2 regions of the Aquibium pacificum genome follow, and region 2 is predicted to be linked to the other one. Evidence: predicted binding sites of a transcription regulator. Region 2 holds the regulator's gene; the other holds the start of a gene.
What was found. Region 2 encodes PhoB, which activates phosphate uptake and scavenging genes when phosphate is short. Its sites were predicted from a motif close to TGTCATNNANCTGTCAT; they were not measured.

Region 1 (7,675 bases), 540 kb from region 2:
TTCTCGTCGCGGCAGTTCGGGCCGGAACGATCCCCGGCGATCCGTTCCTCGACGTCCCGCGCGAGCGCCTCCAGGTCCCTTTGCTCTCCTGCCAGCTTCTCGATCGCGGCGATCGCGAGATCGGTCGCGATCCAGTCCGGCTTGTGGCCGAGGTTCTTCACCCAGACGAGTTCGGCGGCGGGAATGTCGCGCGCCAACCCCACCGAGTGGATCTCCTCGTAGACGACCGTATCGCTGTCGCCGGAGATGACGATCGTCGGCGCGGTGATCTCGCCGTAGCGCGGCGCGAGCTCGTCGACGAAATCGTAGAGACCAGCGACGTCGCGGGCGTTTGCCCGGAACGCGCGAGGTCTCAGCACCAGCGGGATGGCCGCTTCCGTCACGTACTCCTCCGGCACGGGGTTGGGGGCGAAGACGCACTCGATCGCGGACGTCATCTGCATTTTCCCGCCCGGATAGGCCAGGGTTTCCGCGAAGAAGCGGCCGATCACCGGCGTCGTCGTCACCTCGTAGTGCCATGCCGTGCCGCCCCCGGGCCAGGGATGCGAGGCCGGCGCGAGGAAGAGCAGGCCCTGCGTCCGATCCGCCTCATCGAGCGCGAATGCGGTGAGGACGGCCCCGGCGAAGGAGTGCCCGACGATGATGGCGCGGGCAATGCCCAGTTCGTCCATCAGTGCGGCGATGGTTCCGGCCTGTCCGGTCGGGTCCAGGTTCCCGGCGGGGCCACGATCCGACCACCCATGGCCCGGCCGGTCTATGAAGAGCATTTCGGCACGCCCTTCGAGCAGCGGCCGGAAGGGCACCATCTGGTCGCGAAGGTTGCCGCTCGCGCCATGGATGAAGACCAGCGGCGGCAGGTCCGCATCCTTTCCTGCCGGCACATGGACGAAGTGCATCCGCGTGCCGTTGACCGTGACGAATTCTCCGGAAGGCGGATAGCGCCGCTCGATCAGCCACGCCCCGATCCGCGTGACGCCGACGAGGATGAGAAGGAGCGCGAGGAGGAATGCGATCGCGGCATATATGAGGTTCATCTGGCGGACCGGCTGTGAGATCCGCTCCGGATAGCGGGTCCGGGGCGGCCCGGCAATTCCGGCCTCGCCGTCAGATGCCTTCGCCCGCCAGTTCGTCGGCCAGTTCGACGACTTCCGATTGCGCATCGCGGAGCATGGGATAGAGGTCGAGGACCCGCTGGTAGGCATCGAGCGCGAGTTCGTTGGAGCCGCGTGCCTTCAGGATCCCGGCCAGCCCGGCCAGCGCTCCGAAATGGCGCGGTTCCAGGCGTAGCGTATGCTCGATGTCGGCCATTGCCTTGGCGTGGTTTTCCATCATGAAGTGGACAGTCGCGCGGCGGTTCCAGCCTTCGGCGAAGCCCGGCTGGAGCATGATGACCTGGTCCAGGAAGTCGAGCGCGACGTCGTACTTCTTCTCCGTCATCGCGTCGTTCGCCCACTGCATCATCAGGTCGACCGAGGCGCTTCCCGAATCGGCCCACTGCGCGCCGATCTGCCGCGCGATACGCTCGGCTGCCTTCTCGTTGCGCTCGCGCTTCAGGTCGGAAAACAGCGTATCCAATCGGGAAGGACCATCCTCCGAAACTGCCGGGGCGGCTGGCGCTGCCTGGACCGAAAGGTTGCCCGCGAGGAGAAGGGGAATCAGGAAGAAGACAAAAATGTTCCGCATGCCGCGAAACCTAGCTTCGCGGCGCGGAACGTCAAAGTGAAAATCTCGTGAGATGCGGGCGTTATCCTGAACGCCCGTTCCGCGGATCAGCCCTGGCGAGCCTTGTAGCGGGGCGCGCTCTTGTTGATGATGTAGATGCGGCCCTTGCGGCGGACCATCCGGTTGTCCCGGTGGCGGCTCTTGAGCGCCTTGAGCGAATTCTTGATCTTCATTGTCTCAGCCCGTGCTGTGCGGCCCGCGCGGGCCATAAGTGAAAGACGCGCCTTGCGGCGCGCTCTGAAAAAGTCGCGTGCTCTTAGCCGCAAAGCGCGGATCGTGTCAACCGGAACGGTCGAATTCGGCGACTGCGCGATGGCGCCGTCAGGAGGAAAGCCGCGTGAAATGCCCCATCTTGCGGCCGGGCCGCGTCTCCGTCTTGCCGTAGAGGTTCAGAACCACTCCGCTTTCCCAGAGAAGGTCCGGGATCCGCTCGATCTCCTCGCCGATCAGGTTTTCCATCACGCAGTCCGAATGGCGTCTCGTGTCGCCCAAGGGCAGGCCGGCGACGGCGCGGATATGCTGTTCGAATTGCGAGATGGCGCAGGCGGCTTCCGTCCAGTGGCCGGAATTGTGCACGCGCGGGGCAAACTCGTTGGCGAGCGCGGTCCCGTCGTCCAGCGCGAAATATTCCACCCCGATCACGCCGACATAGCCGAGCGCGTCCATGAGCGTGAAGGTCGCCTCGCGCGCGGCTTCCTCCATGTGGGTGAGCATGGCCGCCGGCACGGTCGAGCGGCGGAGGATGCCCTCCCGGTGCTCGTTGCGCACGGCGTCATAGGCCTTCTTGGAACCGTCCTGCCCGCGGGCCGCGATGATGGAGAACTCGAAGCCGAAGGGGACGAGCGATTCCAGGATGAGCGGCACGCCGCCCATCGCCGCGAAGGCCGCCTTGCCCTCCTTCCTGCCGTCCTTGCGCAAGACGCGCTGGCCCTTGCCGTCGTAGCCGAAACGGCGTGTCTTCAGCACGCCTTCGCCGCCGAACGCCTCCAACCCCGCCGCCAGGTCTTCCTCGCTATCCACAGGCACGAAACGGGCTGTGGATATCTCCTGTCGGTTGAGAAAGATCTTTTCGGCTAGCCTGTCCTGCGCGGTCTCCAGCGCCAGCGGCGGCGGGAATACCGGGACGTGATCTGTGAGGATCCTGGCGCCGCCGACGGGCACGTTCTCGAATTCGTAGGTGACGACGTCGCACTGTGCGGCGAGGCTGGTGAGAGCCGCGCGGTCGTCGTAATCGGCCACGATCTGGCTGCTAGAAACCTGTGCGGCCGGGCAGTCCGGCTGCGGCTCCAGGATGACGGTGCGATATCCGAGCCGGGCCGCCGCCATCGAGAGCATGCGGCCGAGTTGGCCGCCGCCGATGATGCCGATGGTCGAGCCGGGCGCCAGCGGACGGATCATGACTCGTCCGCCGGGCGCTGGGCGACCTTCGCGGTCTGTTCGGCGCGGTAGCCGTCGAGCCTGCCGGCGAGATCGTCGTCGGAAAGGGCAAGCACGGAGGCGGCCAGCAGCGCGGCGTTCACGGCGCCCGATCGCCCGATCGCCAGGGTCCCGACTGGCACGCCCGCCGGCATCTGGACGATGGACAGTAGCGAGTCCTGTCCGGAAAGCGCCTTGGATTCAATGGGTACGCCGAAGACCGGCAAGGGAGTCAGCGCCGCCGTCATGCCCGGCAGGTGCGCGGCACCGCCGGCACCGGCGATGATGACCTTGTATCCGGCCGCGCGCGCGCCGCGGGCGAAGTCGTAGAGGCGCTCGGGCGTGCGGTGGGCTGAGACGATCATGCTCTCGTGCGGCACGTCCAGCGCGGCGAGCGTCTCGGCGGCGTGTCGCATCGTCGCCCAGTCCGACTGGCTGCCCATGATGATGGCGACTTCGGCGCGGCGATCCGTCAATGGTCCGGCCCCTTTCGAGAAAGCCGGCCCTTACCGGAAACGGTTCGAGCCCGCAAGCAGGCGCGCCTCAGGCGATGATGTCGGGTATGACGCGGTCTTCGAGCACGGTGAGCCTGTCCTTCAGCGCCAGCTTCTTCTTCTTCATGCGCTGGATCTGGATGGGGTCGCAGCCGGTGGCGATCATGGCGTTGATCGCGGCGTCGAAATCCGCATGTTCCTGCTTCAAGCGCGCAAATTCGAGACGAACTTCGGCTTGGTCCTGGTCCGACATATATGCTTCTCCGGCGCAGGTCTGCGCGCCAAAAAAATGGCGAGGGTCGCGGGTATTCCGCCGACGCGCGGCCTATATCACATTTCGCCCCGACAGAAAATGCTACCACGCGGCATTCGACACCGGACGCGGGTGGTGGCAAACTGTCATGGCGTTGTCACGAATCGCGGCCTGCGGTGGGACGCGGTTCCTGATCGATGCGTCGAAACGATGAAAGGGAACAGCACTCATGTCTCTAGCATCCCATCTTGAGGAACTTCAACGCAAGCATGGCGATCTGGATCGCGCGATCAACGAGGCCATCGCGCATCCGTCCACGGACGATCTTGAGATAGTCGAGTTGAAACGCCGCAAGCTGGCGCTCAAGGATGCAATCGAAAAGCTCAAGTCGCACCCGACGAGGCACTGAAGGCCGATCCTTCAGCCAGAAAATGCCGGCGGTGCCCAAGCCGCCGGTTCACTTCGCTCATTCCGACCAGAATTGATCGACCCAGATGTTGAGGCGCGTGAAGCCGACCGGGTTGATCGAATAGATGCGTCTCGTCCCTTCCGGACTGGACCGGACGAGCCCGGCGTCGAGCAGAACCTTCAGATGCTGCGATACGGCGGGACGGGAGACCGGCAGGCCGGAGGCGAGTTCGTTCACGGTCTTGGGGCCGCGGCGCAGTTCCTCGAGCAGATACCTGCGGTTGGCGTCGGATATCGCGGCGAATGCGTCGGCCGTGATCATCTTGCTGCCCGATGCCCCGCTTTAGGATGGTGACCCGAACAGCTTAACCGACGGCACCGCAAACTCAAGCGTGCGCCTTTGTCACCTCTTCCGCTTCCGCCTCGGACCCCGCCTCCGGTCCCATGCCGCTCTCCGGCTCGGCTGCCGGTTCCGGCTGCGGCTCGCTGCGCGGATCGAGCCGCAGCGCTTCGGGTGTCAGCGCGCGTTCGGACGGATGGGTCGTGAAGATCTCCCTCTCGTCGACCGGGATCGGAGCCCGGCGGCTGATGCGCAGCAGCGTATAGCCCGCCAGTAGCAGGTGCGCGAGCGCGGTGGTGAGAAACAAGCTCTCGGGCCGCATCCTTTCCATCAGGAAGGCGCCGATCACGGGGCCGATCATGGTGCCGAAGCCATAGAGCAACAGCAAGCCTCCCGAGACCTTGACGAAATCCTCGGGGCTCGCGTGGTCGTTCGCATGGGCGACCGCGATCGAGTAGAGTACATAGGCCAGTGAACCGTAGACGCCGGTCAGGACGATGACCGCCACCCCGCCGCGCGCCGAGGCGACGAAGATGAACAGTCCCACCGCGGCCGCGCCGAAAGCCGCCGCCGCAAGCACGTAGCGCCGGTCCGTCCGGTCCGAGATTCGACCTGCCGGCAGTTGCGAGAACGCGCCGGCGATGACCGCCAGGCTCATCATCAGGGCGATCTCGAAGGTCGAGATACCGATGCGCGCGCCGTAAACCGCGCCCAGCGTTCCCCAGGCGCCGTTGGCCACGCCCACGAGCAGGCAGCCGGCGAACGAGACGGGCGAGTTGCGGTAGAGCGCCTTGAGGTCCAGCGAGACGTTCATCAGGGGCCGCGGGCTCGCTTCCGTGGACACCGCCGTCGGAATGAGCGCGAGGCAGAAGAAGATGCCGGTAACCATGAACAGCGAGGCGGTCGTGACGTCTCCGGCCGCGACGATCATCTGGCCGGCCATGATCGCGGCGTAGGTCACCATCATGTAGATGCCGAAGACGGTGCCCCGGTTCTCGTTGGTGGCGCTCTCGTTCAGCCAGCTTTCGATGACCATGAAGGCGCCGGCCATGCAGAAGCCGGTAAAGATGCGCAGGAATATCCAGGTGTACTGCTCGACGATCAGCCCCGTCATCAGCGCGATGATCGCGGCAGATGCCGCGAAGGCCCCGAACGCCCTTATGTGGCCGACGCGCCGGACGAGCCGCGGCGCGAGCAGGCAACCGGCGACGAAGCCGCCCGCCCAGGCCGTTCCGAGAAAGCCGAGCGAGGAGGTCGGGAAACCCTCCGCCTGTCCGCGCAGCGGCAGGAGCAGGCTGTGCAGGCCCGAGGCCGCCAGAAGGAAGGCGGTGCCGCGCAGGAGCGAGAAGATGGGCGTGTAGCTTGCTAACATTCCGGCCATTCGTGGTCGTGGCTGCGATTCGAGCCGTTCCATGATGGTGTCTTTCTGCCGCGGGAGCGCCGCGTCAACCCGTCATCTTCGGCTGAACAGAGCTTCCGCGGCCGATTTCGTTCTGTCCTTGGTGGCAAGCTCGGCCTCCAGCCGCTCAATCTCCGCCCGCAGCAGCCCGATCCGCTCCTCCAGTTCGGCGACCGACAGCAGCGAAAGTTCCTGTCCGATCTCGTGCGGTCTCGGCTTCTTGGCCGGTGCATCGTCGAAAATACTCATGGCGTCGCCTCCTGTTGGCCGAACACGGCCGGGAGGATACAGTTCGAGGCGGGGTGGAATCAAATTAGCCCCCGAAGATGGATGCGGACAGGAGACGACATGGCGCAGGCGATCCCGGAGACGATGACCGCGATAGCGATTTCCGAACCCGGCGGCCCCATGGTCCTTAAGCAGGAGCGGCGGCCGGTGCCCGGGCCCTCCGGCGGCGACATCCTGATCCGCGTGCGCGCCGCCGGCGTCAACCGCCCCGACGTAGCACAACGCCAGGGCGCCTATCCGCCGCCGCCAGGCGCCTCCGACCTTCCCGGCCTGGAGGTTGCCGGGGAAGTAGCCGCGACGGGCCCGGAGGCGACGCGCTGGAAGGTGGGCGACAAGGTCTGCGCCCTGACGCCGGGCGGCGGATACGCCGAGTACTGCCTGACGCATGAGAGCAACGCGCTCCCCGTCCCGCACGGCTTCACGCTAACTGAGGCGGCGGCCCTGCCGGAAACCTTCTTCACCGTATGGCACAACGTGTTCCAGCGCGGCGGCCTTCGGGCAGGGGAGAGCTTCCTGGTGCATGGAGGATCGTCGGGGATCGGCACGACGGCCATCCAGTTGGCCAAGGCCTTCGGAGCGCGGGTCTTTGCGACCGCCGGCTCGTCCGAGAAATGCGAGGCCTGCCGAACGCTGGGCGCCGACCGGGCGATCAACTACCGCGAGGAGGATTTCGTTTCCGTCGTGAAGGAAGCGACGGAGGGCAAGGGCGTGGACCTGATCCTCGACATGGTGGGCGGCGACTACATCGACCGGAACTACGAGGCGGCGGCGGTGGAAGGACGCATCGTGCAGATCGCCTTCCTCGGTGGTCCCAAGGCGACCGCGAATTTCGCCAAGCTCATGATGAAGCGCCTCGTCCATACCGGTTCGACGCTGCGGCCCCGCACGACCGAGTTCAAGGGCCAGATCGCGGCCGAGCTCGAACGCCAGGTCTGGCCGCTGCTGGGCGAGCGGCGCGTGGCTCCCGTCATGGACATGATCTTTCCGCTGCGCGACGCCTGGCGGGCGCACGAGCGGATGGAGGAGGGCCAGCACATCGGAAAGATCGTGTTGGACGTCGGATAGAGTTGCTACAGCGCCTCGCGCGACGACCGGCGGTCGAAGGTGGCCGCGTCACGACCTTCCATGGACCTGTAGAAGTCGGCGAGCTGCTTGCCGCGCTCGGGCTTGAAGGTGCGGCCGGCCGGCTTCAACTCCGCGATCCGGTCGATCCGGAAGGCGCGGAAGCCCTCGCGCATCTCGCACCAGCCGACCAGCGTCCAGACCTTGCCCCAGAACCAGAGGCCGAGCGGGCGTACGTCGCGCATGGTGCCGCGCCCTCCCTCGTCGCGATAATCGAGCGTCAGCACGGCGCG
Region 2 (7,675 bases):
ATCAGGCAGGCGGAGCGGGACACCGAGCACGTACCGATCGTCGGGGTGACCGCCCATGCGCTGAAAGGGGACCGGGAGCGCTGCCTCGCGGCCGGCATGGACGACTACATGTCGAAGCCGATCAGCCCCAACATGCTGCTCGAGAAAATCCAGCGCTGGCTGGAAGCGCCCGAGAGGGCGCTGCACAAGGCAGGCTGAAGCGGCGGAATTCACCTGGCGTCATGGTGTGATCGCACCATACAGCTTCGCGTGGCGGCGCGTTAGGCATAACATACTCATCTCCGGCAACGGGGATACACCGGGCAGATGAGCGACGGCGGGTTGAACACGGCTTCGCGAGCTCCAACCGATCCTGTTCCAAGAAAGACCCGCCGGTGCACGGCTCCTCGCTGTCGCACGGCTCCCCTGCCCGGCTTTTTCTCATCCCGCCACGCAAGCTTCATACGCCGGGATTCTGTCCGGGGATCGGGCCGCCAGCAGAGATCTAAGCTTAGCCGGCTATGAAGATGCCGCCGACGTCTTCCGGTGCGCTTCGGACGACTTCACCCGGGCGACACGAAACTGTCATGCAACTGTAACATGGGAAGGCTAATCGGGCCGCGGCGCTGCTCTCCAGCGCTGAAGGAAGGCGCCGGCAGAGGCGCCGTCGGATTTCCGAACAGGAGTAGGCCCCAATGAAGAAAGTTTTCCTCACGGCGTCGGCTGCGGCCATCGCCCTGACCGCTTCCGCAGGCATCGCTGCCGCGCGTGACCAGATCAAGATCGTCGGCTCGTCGACCGTCTTCCCGTATTCGCAGGCGGCCGCCGAAGAGTATGCGAACAAGACCGGCAACCCGGCTCCCGTCGTCGAATCGACCGGCACCGGTGGCGGCTTCAAGGCGTTCTGCGGCGGCATCGGCCCCGACTTCGCCGACATCACCGGCGCTTCCCGCGCCATCAAGTCGTCGGAAGTCGAACTCTGCGCCGCCAACGGCGTCGACGACATCACCGAAGCCCTCATCGGCTATGACGGCCTCTCGATCGCCCATGCGAGCAGCGCGCCCGACATGGACCTGACCGAGGAGCAGATCTTCAAGGCGCTCGCCGCCGAGCTTCCGGACGGCAATGGCGGCTTCGTCGCCAATCCGAACAAGAAGTGGTCGGACATCGACCCCTCGCTCCCCGACTTCGACATCATCGCCTTCGGCCCCCCGCCCACGTCCGGCACCCGCGACGCCTTCGTCGAACTCGTTATGCATGACGGCTGCAAGGACCTGCCGGGCATGGCCGAACTGAAGAAGTCGGATGCGGACAAGTGGGACGAGGTCTGCTCGCGCATGCGTCAGGACGGCCCCTTCGTCGAAGCCGGCGAGAACGACAACCTGATCGTTCAGCGCCTCGAGGCGGATCCGAACTCCGTCGGCATCTTCGGCTACTCGTTCCTCTACGAGAACTCGGACAAGCTGAAGGCTGTGAAGGTTGCCGGCGTCGAGCCGACTTTCGAAACCATCGCCGACTTCTCCTATCCCGTGGCCCGTCCGATCTTCTTCTATGTGAAGAACGCTCACCGCGACGTGATCCCCGGCATGAACGAGTTCCTCGAGGAGTACGTCTCCGAGGGGGCCCTGGGTGCTGACGGCTACCTGCCGGAGCGCGGCCTGACCCCGCTCTCGGAAGAGAAGCTCATGGAAGTGCAGAAGGCCGTCGCCGACGCCAAGAAGCTCGGCTCCTGATCGAAACCGATACTCCCGGCCGCCTCGAAACGGGGCGGCCGGCTTTCATCGACGAGTAAGGCAGTCCTACGGGGGACGTGATGGCGGGCTATCTGATCGGGCTGATGGCGCTTGCCGCGCTTGCTTCCGCATTTGTCGGCATCTGGCGCGCCCGCAACAAGCGCGACGCCGCGGGCGGAGCGAAATCGCATTCTCGTCCGATCTATCACGGCCTCAACGCGGCCATCTGGACCGGCGTGCCGGCTTTCGTCTTCATCCTGCTTTGGCTTCTGTTCCAGAACAGCGTCATCGATGCCCTCGTTATCGCTTCCTTTCCCGGATCCGATCAGCTCTCCGGTCCGCAACAGGACCTTCTGGTAAGTGAGATCCGCCAGGTCGCTTCCGGCAATATCTTCAAGGAACCATCGCCCGAGGTGCTGGCCGCGGTCGAGCATCTCCGCTCGCTGGAATCCCTCGCGACCTGGGCCATGGTGGCACTCGTCGCCGCCCTCGTCGCGCTTGGGGCTTATTTCGGTTTCCGCGCCATCGAGCATCGGTTCCGGGCGCGTCACAGCGTCGAGCGCTCCGTCACCTGGTTCATGATGTTCTCGTCTCTGGTCGCGATTCTGACCACGGCCGGCATCGTAGCGTCGCTCGTTTACGAGGCACTTCAGTTCTTCGCCCGCGTCCCCGTCACCGAGTTCCTGTTCGGGTTGCGCTGGGAGCCGCAGATCGCGATTCGGGCGGATCAGGTCGCAGGGCAGGGCGCCTTCGGCATGATCCCAGTGCTCTTCGGCACCTTCGTCATTTCGGCCCTTGCCATGGCGGTCGCCGTACCTACTGGCATCCTTTCGGCCGTCTATCTCACCGAATACGCCGGTGAACGCTTCCGAGCCGTCGTCAAACCGCTGCTTGAGATCCTCGCCGGCATTCCCACCATCGTCTACGGCTTCTTCGCTGTCCTGACGGTTGCCCCGGCCGTCCGCAGCCTCGGCCTCGCCATCGGAATCGATGCCGCACCCAACAGCGCGCTTGCTGCCGGCGGCGTCATGGGCGTGATGCTGATCCCCTTCATATCGTCCCTGTCCGACGACGCATTTGCCGCGGTGCCTCGCGCCATGCGCGACGGTTCCTACGCGCTCGGAGCCACCAAGGGCGAGACCATCCGCAAGGTGCTCCTGCCGGCGGCGCTGCCCGGCATCGTCGGCGGCGTGCTGCTCGCGCTCAGCCGGGCCGTCGGCGAAACGATGATCGTCGTCATGGCTGCGGGATTGATCGCCAAGCTGACGCTCAACCCCTTCGATTCCGTCACGACGGTGACCGTCCAGATCGTGACCCTGTTGATCGGCGACAGCGAGTTCGACAACCCGAAGACGCTCGCGGCGTTCGCGCTCGGGCTCATGCTGTTCATCATCACCCTGGGCCTGAACCTGATCGCCTTGCGTACGGTGCGCAAATACCGGGAGAAGTACTGATGGCTCTTTCTGACGGCGCCTCGACTGGATCCGGCGGGGCTGTTGCCTGGAAATCCGACGTCATGGCGGCGCGGCGCAAGGCGCGCTACGCAGCCGACCGGCGGCTGCAGATCTACGGCATGATTGCGATCGCTTTCGCGCTCGGATTCCTCGCGGTTCTCGTCGGTACCCTGGTCTATACCGGCTCCAATGCCTTCAGGCAGTCGATGGTGACCATCGAGATCGATTTCAGTTCGGCCGAACTCGACCGCGAAAACTTGATGGATTCGAACTGGCGCAACGTCTTTCGGGATGCTGTGCGCGACGACATCGGTGAACTCTCGCGGTCGGACGAGCGCGACTACTTCTCCATGTTCACGTCTTCGGCTCCGTTCCTCATCCGGGACCGCATCATGGCCGAACCGTCGCTGCTCGACGGGAGAGCGACCTTTATGGTCCCGCTGTCGGACCCGTTCGATCAGCTGGCCAAAGGTCTCGTGAACACCGATCTTCCGGAAAGCCAGCGCCGCGTGAGCGACCGGCAGATCGCCTTCTACCAAGCGCTCGAACGTAACGGAGCGATCTCGCGGCCGATCAACTGGGGCCTGTTCTTCAATTCCGACAGCCGGTTCCCGGAACTCGCAGGCCTTGCCGGCGCCATCTCCGGGTCCTTCTGGCTTCTCCTGGTATGTTTCCTGATCTCGTTTCCGGCGGGAATCGCCGCGGCGATCTATCTGGAGGAGTTCGCGCCGAAGAACCGCTTCACCGATCTGATCGAGATCAATATCAACAATCTCGCTGCCGTTCCGTCGGTCGTGTTCGGCCTGTTGGGCCTCGCCGTGTTCCTGGGCTGGTTCGGATTGCCGCGCTCTGCCCCTCTGGTTGGCGGCATGGTCCTTGCGCTGATGACGTTGCCAACGATCATTATCGTCACCCGCGCAGCGCTGACGTCTGTGCCTTCCGCAATCAGGGAAGCGGCATTGGGGATCGGAGCCTCGAAGCACGAGGCGATTTTCCATCACATCCTGCCGCTGTCGATGCCGTCCATCATGACCGGAACGATTATCGGTCTCGCACAGGCGCTGGGCGAGACCGCTCCGCTGCTGCTCATCGGCATGAACGCCTTCATCACCAGCCCGCCCGCCGGCGTGTTCGAGGCCTCGACTGCCCTGCCGACCCAGATCTACATCTGGGCCGACAGCCCCGAGCGCGGCTTCGTGGCGCGAACCTCCGCCGCCATTCTCGTGCTGCTCGGGTTCCTCATCGTGATGAACGGCATCGCCATCTTCCTGAGGCAGCGCTTCGAACGCCGCTGGTAATGGAGTAGAAGGACATGAACATGTTGACCGAAGCTGCCGTCGAGAAGAAGCTCATGACCCCGGACGCCGCCACCACGTACAAGATGCGGGGCGAGAAGGTCACCGTGCACTACGGGGAAAAGCAGGCGCTGTTCGACGTCGACCTGAACATTCCCGAAAAGCAGGTGATGGCGCTGATCGGCCCCTCCGGCTGCGGCAAGTCGACCTTCCTGCGCTGCCTGAACCGGATGAACGACACGATCGACATCGCCCGCGTCGGCGGCAAGATCACGCTCGACGGCGAGGACATCTACGACCCCAAGATCGACGTCGTGGAATTGCGCGCCCGCGTCGGCATGGTGTTCCAGAAGCCGAACCCGTTCCCGAAGTCGATCTACGAGAACATCGCCTACGGTCCGCGCATCCATGGCCTGACGAAGAACAAGGCAGAACTCGACGCCGTGGTGGAGTCCAGCCTCCGCAAGGCGGCGATCTGGAACGAGGTCAAGGACAGGCTGCAGGAGCCGGGCACCGGCCTCTCCGGCGGCCAACAGCAGCGGCTCTGCATCGCCCGCGCCATCGCGGTCTCGCCGGAGGTGATCCTCATGGACGAACCCTGCTCGGCGCTCGATCCGATCGCCACCGCCAAGGTCGAGGAACTGATCGACGAGCTTCGCCAGAACTACACGATCGTGATCGTCACGCACTCGATGCAACAGGCGGCCCGCGTCTCGCAGCGCACCGCCATGTTCCACATCGGCTACCTCGTCGAGGAAGGACCGACGGACAAGATGTTCACAAACCCGGACGACAAGCGCACCCAGGACTACATCACCGGCCGCTTCGGCTGATCCGGCACCAGGATACGAGGACAGGACCATGGGCGAGCACACCGTTGCCTCCTTCGACGAGGAACTTCAGAGCATCGATCGCCTCCTTTGCGACATGGGCGAACTCGCCGCCTCGATGGTGGACGACGCCACGCGGGCGCTGCTTTCGACCGACGCGGCACTCGCCCAGCGCATCATCTCCGACGATGCCATCATGGACGCCAAGCAGCGCGAACTCGACGACAAGGCGATCACGCTGATCGCGCGCCGGCAGCCGATGGCGCAGGATCTTCGTGCCGTCGTCAGTGCCATCCGTATGGCAGGCGACCTCGAGCGCATCGGGGACCTGGCCAAGAACATCGCCAAGCGAGTCGGCGCGGTCGGGCTAACATCGACGCCCTCGAGCCTTTCCTACTCGATCGAAACCATGGCGGAACTGGTGTATCACCAGGTCAAGAAGGTGGTCGACCTCTACGTCGCGCGCGAGGCCGAAGCCCTCGTCCCGCTACGCGTCGAGGACGAGAAGATTGACATCAAGTACACTGCGATCTTCCGCGAGCTCCTGACATACATGATGGAAGACCCGCGCAACATCACCGCCTGTACGCATCTCCTGTTCTGCGCCAAGAACCTCGAGCGAATTGGCGATCACGTCACCAACATCGCCGAGAACGCCTACTACGTGATGACTGGCAAACAATTGCCCATGGCGCGGCCAAAGATCGATGAAACGGCGGTAGCCGGCGTAGGTGCCTGAGGAAGACGCGGCATGATTGCGGCAAAGGTCATGGTTGTCGAGGACGAGGAACCGCTCTGCGTCCTCCTAAAGTACAATCTCGAAGCCGAAGGCTATCAGGTCGAGATCGTCACCCGCGGCGACGAGGCCGAGATCCGGCTGCAGGAGAGCGTGCCGGACCTGCTCGTCCTCGACTGGATGGTGCCGGCGATCTCGGGCATCGAACTGTGCAGGCGGCTCAGGATGCGGCCGGAGACGGAACGGCTGCCGATTATCATGCTGACGGCCCGCGGCGAGGAGAGCGATCGCGTGCGCGGCCTCTCGACGGGCGCCGACGACTATCTGGTGAAACCCTTCTCCACGCCGGAATTCATCGCGCGGGTGCGCGCGCTGCTGCGCCGCGCAAAGCCGGAAGTGCTCTCCAGCGTGCTCAAGGTCGGCGATATCGTGCTCGATCGCGAATCGCATCGCGTCTACCGCAAGAAGAGCGAGATCAAGCTCGGACCGACCGAGTTCCGCCTGCTCGAATTCCTGATGCAGCATCCCGGCCGCGTCTTCTCGCGCGGCCAGTTGCTCGACAACGTGTGGGGCGAGACGATCTACATCGACGAACGCACCGTCGACGTCCATGTCGGACGCCTGCGCAAGGCGGTCAACAACGGTCGGATGCCCGACGTCATCCGCACGATCCGCGGTGCGGGTTACGCGATCCGAGAGGCTTGACGTCGTCCGTACCGCGCCTGGAACGGCGCGACCTCGTCCCCGCGCATCCGGCTCCCCTTGCCTGCCAAAGACCGGACATGCTTATTGTGCGGCGTTCGGTGAGCGATTTTTGGGAGGCGCCGATGGGAACGATCCGCAAAATGGCGGCGACGTGCGTTCTTGCAATCGCCGCCTGCTTGTCCATTTCAGGCGGTAGCTTTGCGCAGCCAGCGACAACCTCGGCCGCCGACGTACTGGAGACATGGTACCGTCTGACGCTTGAACTCGTCCGGCACACTCCGACCTATTCTCCGCCGGTGGCAAGCCGCTCTCTCGCCTATCTCGGCGTCACGGCGTTCGAAGTGGTTGCCTCTGGCGATGGGGAATTGCAGTCGCTCGGAGGTCAACTGAACGAATTCGAGCAGCCCGTGCAGCGTGAGCCGGGGGCGGCCTACGATGAAGCGGTTGCGCTCGAATCGGCGATGTCGCATGCCATTCGCACCCTCTTCGCCAACACGGGGCCAACGGGACAGCGTGCGATGGCCGCGGTCGGAAAAAAGCTCTCTTCAGAGGTGTCCCGAGGCCTATCCCAAGAGGTTGTCGCGCGGAGCGAGGCTTACGGCCGAACGGTTGCGGAGCATGTGCTTGCATGGTCTGCCGGCGATGGCGGCGCGGTCGTCGAGAACATGGGCTTCCCGCTTGCATACGTGCTGAAGGAGGGCCCCGCCCACTGGGTGCCCACCAGCCTCGTCTCGCAGCAGCAGACCCCGCTCCTCCCCGACTGGGGCAGGAACCGGCCCCTCGTGATGCCGGACGGAGCCTCGTGCCCGCTTCCCCCGCCGCCGGAATACAGCGAGGAGAAAGACTCGAGGTTCTATGAGGAAGCGCTCGAAGTCTACGAGACCGTGAACGGCCTGAGCGAGGAGCAGCAGGCGATCGCCCGCTTCTGGTCGGACGACCCGAT

Region 1: a site for PhoB is predicted at 4,030-4,046, ahead of ABGN05_RS08870 (YdcH family protein). Genes of this name have one in related genera too.

The regions. Positions count from the first base shown of each region.
Region 1 covers NZ_JBDPGJ010000002.1:523,378-531,052, forward strand. The annotation lists gene ABGN05_RS08840 (alpha/beta fold hydrolase) at 1-1,034, opposite strand, end outside; gene ABGN05_RS08845 (tetratricopeptide repeat protein) at 1,105-1,683, opposite strand; gene ykgO (type B 50S ribosomal protein L36) at 1,770-1,895, opposite strand; gene ABGN05_RS08855 (5-(carboxyamino)imidazole ribonucleotide synthase) at 2,044-3,120, opposite strand; gene purE (5-(carboxyamino)imidazole ribonucleotide mutase) at 3,117-3,614, opposite strand; gene ABGN05_RS08865 (YdcH family protein) at 3,682-3,885, opposite strand; gene ABGN05_RS08870 (YdcH family protein) at 4,115-4,294, shown strand; gene ABGN05_RS08875 (ArsR/SmtB family transcription factor) at 4,352-4,615, opposite strand; gene ABGN05_RS08880 (MFS transporter) at 4,680-6,005, opposite strand; gene ABGN05_RS08885 (DUF1192 domain-containing protein) at 6,087-6,281, opposite strand; gene ABGN05_RS08890 (NAD(P)H-quinone oxidoreductase) at 6,405-7,385, shown strand; gene ABGN05_RS08895 (helix-turn-helix transcriptional regulator) at 7,391-7,675, opposite strand, start outside.
Region 2 covers NZ_JBDPGJ010000002.1:1,058,833-1,066,507, forward strand. The annotation lists gene ABGN05_RS11520 (PAS-domain containing protein) at 1-198, shown strand, start outside; gene ABGN05_RS11525 (substrate-binding domain-containing protein) at 675-1,712, shown strand; gene pstC (phosphate ABC transporter permease subunit PstC) at 1,793-3,166, shown strand; gene pstA (phosphate ABC transporter permease PstA) at 3,166-4,464, shown strand; gene pstB (phosphate ABC transporter ATP-binding protein PstB) at 4,479-5,294, shown strand; gene phoU (phosphate signaling complex protein PhoU) at 5,323-6,030, shown strand; gene phoB (phosphate regulon transcriptional regulator PhoB) at 6,043-6,732, shown strand; gene ABGN05_RS11555 (vanadium-dependent haloperoxidase) at 6,855-7,675, shown strand, end outside.